DNA from 3 places in the Actinoplanes sp. NPDC049802 genome. Region 3 is predicted to be linked to each of the others. Evidence: riboswitches for the same ligand, from Rfam matches in the RefSeq annotation. Region 3 holds a riboswitch; each other region holds the start of a gene.
What was found. A riboswitch is a leader RNA that binds a small molecule or an ion and turns the genes downstream of it on or off. The one in region 3 is predicted to bind cyclic di-AMP.
Positions count from the first base shown of each region.

Region 1: another riboswitch for cyclic di-AMP. It lies ahead of AB0I88_RS06785 (transglycosylase family protein); the one in region 3 lies ahead of AB0I88_RS30435 (NlpC/P60 family protein).
Region 2: another riboswitch for cyclic di-AMP. It lies ahead of AB0I88_RS14620 (NlpC/P60 family protein); the one in region 3 lies ahead of AB0I88_RS30435 (NlpC/P60 family protein).

Region 1 covers NZ_JBFAMR010000006.1:170,428-173,691, reverse strand. The annotation lists gene AB0I88_RS06790 (saccharopine dehydrogenase NADP-binding domain-containing protein) at 41-1,267, opposite strand; cyclic di-AMP (ydaO/yuaA leader) riboswitch at 1,488-1,638, shown strand; gene AB0I88_RS06785 (transglycosylase family protein) at 1,638-2,201, shown strand; tRNA gene AB0I88_RS06780 (tRNA-Arg) at 2,206-2,278, opposite strand; gene katG (catalase/peroxidase HPI) at 2,354-3,264, opposite strand, start outside.
Region 2 covers NZ_JBFAMR010000017.1:25,580-28,843, forward strand. The annotation lists gene rsmH (16S rRNA (cytosine(1402)-N(4))-methyltransferase RsmH) at 1-117, opposite strand, end outside; gene mraZ (division/cell wall cluster transcriptional repressor MraZ) at 351-782, opposite strand; gene AB0I88_RS14620 (NlpC/P60 family protein) at 1,226-1,897, opposite strand; cyclic di-AMP (ydaO/yuaA leader) riboswitch at 2,045-2,179, opposite strand; gene AB0I88_RS14625 (MurT ligase domain-containing protein) at 2,621-3,264, shown strand, end outside.
Region 3 covers NZ_JBFAMR010000058.1:10,350-13,613, reverse strand. The annotation lists gene AB0I88_RS30445 (epoxide hydrolase family protein) at 1-466, opposite strand, end outside; gene AB0I88_RS30440 (MarR family transcriptional regulator) at 520-942, shown strand; gene AB0I88_RS30435 (NlpC/P60 family protein) at 1,086-2,072, opposite strand; cyclic di-AMP (ydaO/yuaA leader) riboswitch at 2,090-2,225, opposite strand; gene AB0I88_RS30430 (M56 family metallopeptidase) at 2,348-3,256, opposite strand; gene AB0I88_RS30425 (BlaI/MecI/CopY family transcriptional regulator) at 3,253-3,264, opposite strand, start outside.

The DNA of each region.
Region 1 (3,264 bases), on a different contig from region 3:
CGGCCCGGGACACCGGCACGTCCTCGAGGTGATCGCCTGGTCAGAGCCGCTGGACGGTGATCTCCAGCCCGGCCGCGCGGAGCCGGTCGACCAGGGCGTCACCGATCCCGGTGGCGGGGGTGAGCACGCCGCCGGGTGACTCCGGCAGGCGGTCCCGGTCGAGGGCCAGCGCCAGGGCGGACTCGCCGAGCATCACGGCGGTCGCCGCGTACCCCGGATCGCCTTGAGCCTTGACCCGGGCGCGATAGCGCGCCCCCGACGTGGTCGTGGTGAAGATTTCCAGGGTGAAGTGGCCGTTGCGCCGGGCGTCCTCGCTCGGTCCGGTGCCCGGCGCCGGCAGGATCCGGTCCAGCAGGAACCGGGCGGGTGGCAGCGCGAAGCCGAGGACCAGGGCGTTCAGCCCGGCTTTGAGAGCCATCGCGGTGAACGGGCCGCTCACCCGCATCACCTCGCGGTAGCGGAACCGGCGACCGTAGGCCCAGTCGCGCAACGCGTTGCTGCGCCGCACCACCCGGGTGTTGTAGGACGCCATCACGAACGGCGCGAGGTGGCCGCGCAGGCCGGGATCCACTTCGGATCCGGGCAGCGACACCATGTCCGGTTGCCGTCCGAGATCCGGCTCGGCCGTCCGGTCCGGGCTCAGCGAGTACGGGCTCGCAGCGACCCGCCGCAGCCCGCGGTCCTTCTTCATGACGTCGACCTGGTGGCGCATCGAGTCGATGGTGCCGCCGCTGAAACCGCCGCGCGCCCGGATCACGACGAGCGTGGTGTCGGTCATCTCACCGGCGTCGTCCGCGCGCACCGCCGCATGCAGGACGTGAACGCCGATATCGGACGGGATCGAATCGAAGCCGCAGGAGTGGACGATCCGTGCGCCGGTGCGCTGAGCGGTCTCATGGTTCTCGTCGATGCTGTCCCGGGCGAACAGCACCTCACCGGTGAGGTCCACGTAGTCGGTACCGGTTTCGGCGCATGCGCGGGCCAGCGCGCGGCCGTACTTCGCATACGGCCCGACGGTGGTCACCACCACACGGGCGCGGCCGGCCATCGTGGTCAGCGCCGCCTCGTCGGCCGCGTCGGCGACCACGACCGGCCAGTCGACACCGAGGTCGCCCGCCACCTTCTCCAGTTTCGAGCGTGACCGTCCGGCCAGCGCGATGCGGGCGCCGGACGGCGCGTGTTCGGCCAGGTGGCGTGCGGTGAGCACGCCCACGAAACCGGTTGCGCCGTAAACGATCACGTCCAGTTCCCGCTGTGACTCGCTCATGGCTGCCGATTGTGCACCCTCGGTGGACCGTGCGCTCGCCGTGCACGCGGTCGAAGGCGCGGCGCGCCGAGATCACGACGTTATCCACACAAAGGAAGATCAAAGCCGCTAATTTGTGACTTACAACTCCATTGCCGCTGCACGGTCATGCCCGTCGGGCGCGGCGAGTAGGCAGCCCGCGATGCGGGCACCGTGGCCGGAACGCCGAGTCCTGCCGCTGGTCACGGTCCAGACGAACTCGAACGGCAAGGAGCGGGGGACCCAAGAGTTCCTCGGCGCTGATGCGCCTCGGGGTGAAGCCGCCACACCGGCGGCCGGGCACCTCTGCCCGAACCCGACAGCTGACCTCGTAGGCGTGGAGGACAAGCTCATGGTTCAGATCAGGAAACAGTTCCAACGGGTGGTCGGGCTCGTCGCGGCGAGCCTGGCCGGCGGCGTGGTCCTCGCCGGGCCGGCCGCCCCCGCTCAGGCCTCCGTCAACTGGGAGGCCATCGCGAACTGCGAGTCCGGAGGCAACTGGCGTATCAACACCGGAAACGGGTACTACGGCGGTCTGCAGTTCAGCCGCAGCACCTGGCGCGCCTACGGCGGCGGCCGGTACGCGAGCACCGCCAACCGGGCCAGCAAATCGGAGCAGATCGCCATCGCCGAGCGGGTGTTGCGGGGCCAGGGGATCAGGGCCTGGCCGCACTGCGGGCCCCGGCACGCCTACCGGCCGGCCGCGTCCCGGAAGACCCGGGTCGTCCGCACCTTCGCGCTCCGCTCCTCGGCCACCAGCACGGGGGGCACCTACGTGGTGCGCCGCGGTGACACGCTGGCACGGATCGCGGCCCGCCACGACGTCCGGGGAGGCTGGCGTGCCCTCTACCGCGCCAACGCTCGGGTCCTGGACAGCCCGCACCGGCTGCTCGTGGGGCAGCGGCTGAAACTCTAGAAAGTGGGCCCGGCGCGATTTGAACGCGCGACCTACCGCTTAGGAGGCGGTTGCTCTATCCACTGAGCTACGAGCCCGACGCCCTGAGGGTACCAGCAGGCGGGGTCCGGGTCGGCGCGGCCGACCCGGGCCCCGGGGAACTGCCGGCGGTGTCAGGCCAGGTCGAAGCGGTCCAGTTCCATGACCTTGACCCACGCCTTGACGAAGTCGGTGACCAGCTTCTCCTTGGCGTCGTCGCTGCCGTAGACCTCGGCCTGCGCGCGCAGGATCGAGTTCGAGCCGAAGATCAGGTCGGCCCGGGTGGCGGTCCACCTCACCTCGCCGGTCCGCCGGTCGCGGCCCTCGAAGGTCTCGCCCTCGGAGTCGGTGGCCGACCAGGTGAGGCCGAAGTCGAGCAGGTTGGCGAAGAAGTCGTTGGAGAGCACGCCCGGCGTCGCGGTGAAGACGCCGTGCTGCGAGCCGCCCGCGTTCGCGCCGAGCACCCGCAGGCCGCCGACCAGCACGGTCAGCTCCGGCGCGGTCAGCGTGAGCAGCTGCGCCTTGTCGACCAGTAGCGCCTCGGTGGGGCGGTTGTGACCCTTCGCGAGGTAGTTGCGGAAGCCGTCGTGGGTCGGCTCCAGCACCGCGAACGAGGCGGCGTCGGTCTGCTCCTCGGTCGCGTCGGTACGGCCCGGGGTGAACGGCACCTCGATGTCGAAACCGCCGTCCTCGGCGGCCTTCTCGACGGCCGCCGTGCCGGCCAGCACGATCAGGTCGGCCAGCGAGATCTTCGTGGCGCCACCGGCCGCGTTGAACTCGGCGCGGATGCCCTCGAGCACGCCCAGCACCTTGCTGAGCTGCGCCGGGTCGTTGGCCTCCCACTGGTTCTGCGGGGCCAGGCGGATGCGGGCGCCGTTCGCGCCACCGCGCTTGTCGGTGCCACGGAACGTCGACGCCGACGCCCACGCCGTCGCGACCAGCTCGGAGACCGACAGGCCGGAGGCGAGAACCTTGGCCTTGAGCTCGGCGACCTCGGCCGCGCCGACCAGTGCGTGGTCGACGGCCGGCACCGGGTCCTGCCAGA
Region 2 (3,264 bases), on a different contig from region 3:
GCCCAGACCCAGCGTGAAGTCGACGTGGACGGCGCCCGGCAGGCGAAGGGCCGGAGCGAGCAGCTCCAGGCAGCGCTCCAGCAGCACCGGCACATGCGTGCCCCGCGGCTCCCCCATGTCGACCCCCCGGATCAATCCCCGCACACGCGAGGAAACACTGTTGCTGTCCGGCCCGGCCGCCCTCCGTACCGCCAGATCCCCATCCGCTCTGTCCCCGCGCCGGCGAACCGGCTGGAAACACACGCCTGGCGCCGGGGAAGAGGCGCCAGGAGCGGGAGCGGCTGGAGATCTCGCAGTACGGCGGGAATGGCGTCCCAGGCCGCACCGGCGGCCCACCGAGTGCCACACCCCTACAGTCCGCCGGGCAGCACCCCCTCCTCGATGCCGGCGAACTCTTCCTCGCTCGCCGAGAGGTAGTCGTCCCAGGACTGCTTGTCCCAGATCTCGACCCGGGTGCTCGCGCCGATCACCACAAGGTCGCGACCAAGACTGGCATACTCCCGCAAATGGGCAGGAATCGTGACTCTGCCTTGCCTGTCGGGCACCTCATCGTGCGCGCTGGCGAAGAACACCCGGCTGTACGCCCGGGCTGCCTTGTTCGTCACCGGCGCCTCACGGAGCTGGCCGGCGATGCGCTGGAACTCCGGCATCGGGAACACGTAAAGACAGCGCTCCTGCCCCTTCGTGATCACGACACCTCCCGCCAGCTCATCACGGAACTTCGCCGGGAGGATCAGCCGGCCCTTCTCGTCCAGGCGCGGAGTGTGTGTGCCGAGGAACATCGGCCCCCACCCCTTTGCCGTGGCGCCCCGCTCCTTCGCGGAAGAGTGGGCCGCCTGTCAACTCGGGCCGGCAGGTCCGGCTGTGTCCCTCCGCCCCTGCCACTGCGCCCCACTCTACTCCACTTCCCTCCACCTGCAACCCGAAAGCGATCGCTTGCGAGGCGTCTTCGCGGACGAATTCCCTGTTCACAGGCGGTGGAGCGGAGTGGAGGGCCGGAGCATGATCAACCCCGTCCGGTTTCCGACATCGAGCCCTCCGAGGGCGAAAACCCGCCCCGGAGACGGCTTCGGCGGCCGCCCGTGGAGGAACGTGGGGGAACACGGAGACGCCTGTGGGGTGTGACCCGAACCGGGCCACACCCCACAGGCGTGTGCTGTCGCTATGCCTTACTTACTACGGCCGCTGCGCGAAGGAACCAACCACGACCGCTGCGCGAAGGCCGTCAGGCGACGAGACGCCGTACGACGTAATTGCTGTTCCAGATCTTGTGCTTGCCGACCCGGGCACCACTGTGCGGCGAGTCGTAGATGTAGCCGTTTCCGGCGTAGATCCCGGCGTGGTAGCCGTACGACCCGTTGCGGAAGACGATCAGGTCACCGATCCTCTTGTTGCCCTTCGAGACGGACTTGCCGTACTTCTGCTGCGAGTTCGCCTTGTGCGGCAGGCTCTTGCCGGCCGCCTTCTTGTAGACGTACTTGGTGAACCCGGAGCAGTCGAAGCGCTTGGGGCCCGCGGCGCCGAACAGGTAGAGCGCACCCTTGTGCTTCTTGGCCTCCGCCAGCACCTTGGCGCCGCTGGCACGGACCTGCACCTTGACCTTGGTGGTGGCCTGCTGGTTGTAGCCGGTCCCGGTGAACAGGGTCCGAACCCACACCGTCTTCGTCGGCTTGGCGGTCAGCGTGACCGAGCCGCTCTTGACGGTGTCGGTGTCCCAGGTACGCCAGGCGCCGTTGCTCCAGCCTTGGAGACGGACCGTGCCCTTGGCGACCTGGCCGGTGGAGGGGTCGATCACCTTGGCGGTGATCTTGAGGGTGGAGCCCCACGCCAGGCTGCGAGTGCTTGTCTTCGTGGCGATCTGGGGCGTGACTTTCGCGGCTGCCGCACTCGCGGTCACCGGGTTGACGGTGGCTGTCGCGGCCGCTGCCGGCGACGCGGCGACCAGCTGGCCGGCGCAGAGGCAGAGACCCAGGGACAGTGCGACGGTACCGGTGCCGACAGACGTGCGACGGCGCCGGCGCGAACTGAGTTCGTGCACGGTAGAGATATCCCTCCGGCACGCCTGCGAGGTTAGCTGTCGGGTTCGGGCGGGAAGGCATGCCCGGCCGCGGGTGGGCGGCTTCACCCCAAGGTCCCCCCGGATGCGCCGCCCGTGGAAGCCGGGCGCCGCGGGGAGAGACCGCGAATGGGTCCCCCGTCCCTGCCCCCGATTGCCTTGTCGTGGTCTGGCTGACTGCGGTGTCGCACCGTCCGGCCCGGGGCAGGGCTCGGCGTGAACCGATCCGGTGCGGCCGGCGGGCGGTGTGCCGCCGGCGAATCTTTGCTACCTGAAATCAGCCATGATCGTCAGCGCCGGATCGATCACTCTCCGTGATTGGCACATTGGCAGGTGTCCAGTTTGTTACCTGACCGAGACAAATGCCGTCGCTCAAAGTGATCGCGCAATCACAATCAGTAGATCGTTACGGGTGAATCAGAACACAGAAAAAGTCCGTCCCCCTGCCGTGAGCACGCCCGAATCGTCCGGACCCGACGAAACACGTGCCAGTCCGTGATCTTGACCGTCTGGCAACTCGACGTAACGTTCCCTTCCGGTACCCTCGCTGGCGTGACGGACGGAATGCCTCTCATCGCCAAGGTCGCGACCTCCGTGTCGAAGACCGCGGCCGCGCTCTCCAGGGCCGCCGGTCGCGGCGACGGCTCGGTGATCGGTGGCTGGATCGGCCTCAAGATCGACCCTGATCTCCTCGCCCACCTCGCGGCGGGCCGCGCCGTCGCCCTGGTCTCCGGCACCAACGGCAAGACCACCACCACCCGGCTCACCGCGGCCGCGGTCGGTGTGCTCGGCCGGGTCGCCACCAACTCGTTCGGCGCCAACATGCCGACCGGCCACACCTCGGCACTGGCCAAGGAGGGGCACACCCCGTTCGCCGTGCTGGAGGTGGACGAGCACTACCTGGCCCAGGTCATCGACCAGACCCGGCCCAAGGTGGTGGCCCTGCTCAACCTCTCCCGCGACCAGCTCGACCGGGCGAAGGAGGTGGCGATGATGGCGCAGCTGTGGAAGACCGCGCTGGCCGGCCACCCCGAGATCCGGGTGGTCGCCAACGCCGACGACCCGATGGTGGTGTGGGCCGCGGCCGGCAGCCGGCAGACCACCTGGTTCAGCGCCGGCCAGCGCTGGCACGACGACTCGTTCGTCTGCCCGGAGAGCGGCCACCCGATCGAGCGGTCCGGCGGCGACTGGTGGTGCACCGGCTGCCC
Region 3 (3,264 bases):
CGCCGAAGCACTGGTAGCCGAGGCGGGACATCAGCTCGGCCCACGCCTCGGCGACCCGGCGCACGCCCCAGGGACGGGTGGTGGGGCCGGAGAGGCCGAAGCCGGGTATGGCCGGGACGACGACGTGGAAATGCTCGCTGAGCGGCCGGATGACGTCGAGGAACTCGACCGTGGAGCCGGGCCACCCGTGGGTGAGCAGCAGGGGCAGGGCACCGGGATCGGCGGAGCGCACGTGGAAGAAATGCACCCGGTCGCCGCCGATCTCGGTGACCTGCTGAGGGATGGCGTTGATCTCGGCCTCGTGGGCGCGCCAGCCGAACCTCAGCCAGTGGTCGGCGAGGGCCCGGACCCGGGCGAGCGGGATGCCGTAGCCGGCCGGCGCGTCGTCGGGCCACCGGGTGCGGGTGAGGCGGTCGGTGAGGTCGTCGATCTCGGATTGGGCGATGCGAAGGGTTGAGTCGTTCATGCGCCTAACGTTAGACTCTCTAACGTTAGGAGGTCCAATGTTACGCTCACCACATGGAAGAGCTGCCAAGCTGGGTTCTGAGTCAGGTCTCGGCGCAGGGACACCGGATCATCGTCGAGAAGTTCGGGTCGGTCGGGGCGCGTGGCTATCACTACCGGTTGCTGCGTTCGCTGGTCACCGACGGACCGGCCAGTCAGGCGGCGCTCGGTCGGCGCACCGGGATCTACCTGAGCGATCTGGTCGGCGCGCTCAACGAGCTGGAGTCGGAGGGCTATGTGCGGCGTTCACCCGACCCGGCGGACCGGCGGCGCAACGTCGTCGGCCTCACCGACCGGGGCCGGGCGCGGGCGGAGGAGCTGTCGGAGCGAGCGCACGCCGTCCAGGAGGAGCTGCTGGCGCCACTGTCCGGTCCGGAGCGGGAGCAGTTCACCGGGCTGCTGCGACGGCTGCTGGAGCATCACCGATCGGGCGGGTGACGGGCCGGTCAAGCCCGGCGGGCGCGTCACGGCCTGGCCGGTCCGGGCAGGCCGCGGGTCTTCCACGGCGGTTCGCGAAGGCGTACGAGATCAAAAGAAAGACCGCCGGCGCAGAACGACGGCGGTCTTTCCCGGAGGGTTTTCTAGCCTGGCCGGCGATAGCCGGCGATGGGCCCTCGATCGATGGTGGCCATCCGCACGTGGTCGCCCGTGTGCGGAGCGTGCACCACCTTGCCGCCGCCGATATAGATGGCGACATGGTGCACGTCGGAGTAGTAGAAGACGAGGTCACCCGGCTTCAACTCGCTCCGGCTCACCGGTGTGGTCGAGCCCCACTGGTCCTTCGTGTAGTGCTCGAGGTGCACGCCGACGGCTTTCCACGCCTCCTTCGTCAGGCCCGAGCAGTCGTAACTGTTCGGTCCTTCGGAGCCGAAGACGTAGGGCTTGCCGATCAGGTCACATGCCTTCTGAGCTGCGCGGCCACCCTTGTCGTTGGTGTAGGTGACCGGGCACGGACCGGTGCGCAGCGGGCCGTCGTCCACGTTCGCGTTGCCGTAGGCCTGGATCCGGAGCTTCTGGAGCTTCGTGATCTCCTTCTCGATCGCCGTCTTCTTCGTCGCGAGGTCCGCGTCACGCGCGGCGATCTCGGACTCGAGCTGGTCGACCTTGGCCTTGTCGGCGGCGTATTTGTCGCGGAGCTTCGCGACGTTGGCGATCGAGGCTTCCTGGTTGCGGGCGAGCTGGTCGAGCAGCGTGAGCTTCTCCACCAGGCCGTCCGGGTCGCCGCTCAGCAGAGCGTTGAAACCGCCGGGCGGCCCCTGCATGTAGGCGTCGACCGCCAGCCCGCGCACCTGGCTCATCGCGACATCCACCTGAAGCTGCAGCGGCGTCAGCGTCTTCGCCAACTGCTTCTGCTGCTTCCGGAGCTTGATCAGCTTCGTGTGGTTGGCGTTGTAGTCCTCGATGACGGGTTCGAGCTTGTTCCACTCCTCGTCGATCTGATCCTCGACGCTGGACGGCGAGGGAGTGGCGTTGGCCGCCACCGGGCCCGTGACCACGAGGCCGGCCGCGGCGAGCGCGCAAACGAGGATGCGCAGCAGGCCGGCGCGACGCGCGCCATTGCGTTTCACGTTGTGTGCGTCGTCCTTTCTTCCCACTCAGCCGCCGACCGGGTTAGCTGACGGGTTCGGGCGGGAAGCATGCCCGGCCGCGCGTGGTGCCACGGCTTCACCCCACTGACCTGGGTCCCCGGTTCGCCTGTCGCGATTGGGCGGTGGTTCGCCAGATCGGCCGGATGGACGATGGGGGGCTGCCGAACCGGGGACCACCGTACTCGGATCATGCCGGCAAATGAAGGTCGCACAGGCCGCCAAACTGTACGCACAGTTAGCAATACGGACGGTTACTAGAATGGCCAGGTATTCAGCGCACGGCCCAGCCACGGCACGACGAGGATCACCGTGGGTAGCACCAGCAGGGCAGTCGCCACGGCCGTCCCGGCCACCGCGAGAGTGGTCGAGCCACGGTCCGGGCCGTCCAGCCGGGCCAGTCGCCGCCGCCGCGATTCACCCTCCGGGTCGGCGGTCACCTCCTCCGCCAGGGGGACGGCGTCGGCGAGACGAGCCAGCGCGGCCCGCAGCGGCGCAGGCCCGGTGCGGCGCCTCGCGGCATCGTCGGCCACCATCTCCAACAGCAGGTGTACGGCGTCGAGCGGCACCTTCGACCGCAGCGGCCCCGGCACAGCCCGGTAGAAGGCCGTGAACGACTCCATCACCAACTCGTGCTTGTGCCGCAGGTGTGCGCGCTCGTGAGCGAGGACGGCATCGATCTGATCCCTGTCGAGCACGTCGAGCACGCCGTCGCTGAGTACCACCCGGGGGTTCCGGCCGGGGACGCAGTAGGCGAGCGGCAGCGGCGCCTCGAGCACCCGCACCTCGCCCCCGCCCAGGCCCTCATGACGCTCCACCCGATCGAGGAGGTCGACGACCATGCGATGCCGATCGCGCCGGGCGCGGGCCCGGGAGGTCACCCTGACGAGCGAGACGACCAGCCGGATCACGATGATCGCGGCCACCGCCAACGAGAGAAGCAACGCGGCGACGGTCTCCGGATGCCGGGCACCGGCCGCGCGGACCAGTTCCTCCGGGGCGGCGAGCACGACGCCGAGGGCGCAGAGCACGGCGGTCAGGGTGAGCGACTGCCACAGCAGCACCCCGGCGACCGGGGCGCGGTCCGCCCACCGGGCGCCGGCCAGCAGCTTCGGCACGGCCAGCGACAGTGTCAGTCCGAGGGCGCCGAGCAGGAGGGCGGTCACCGCTCGAT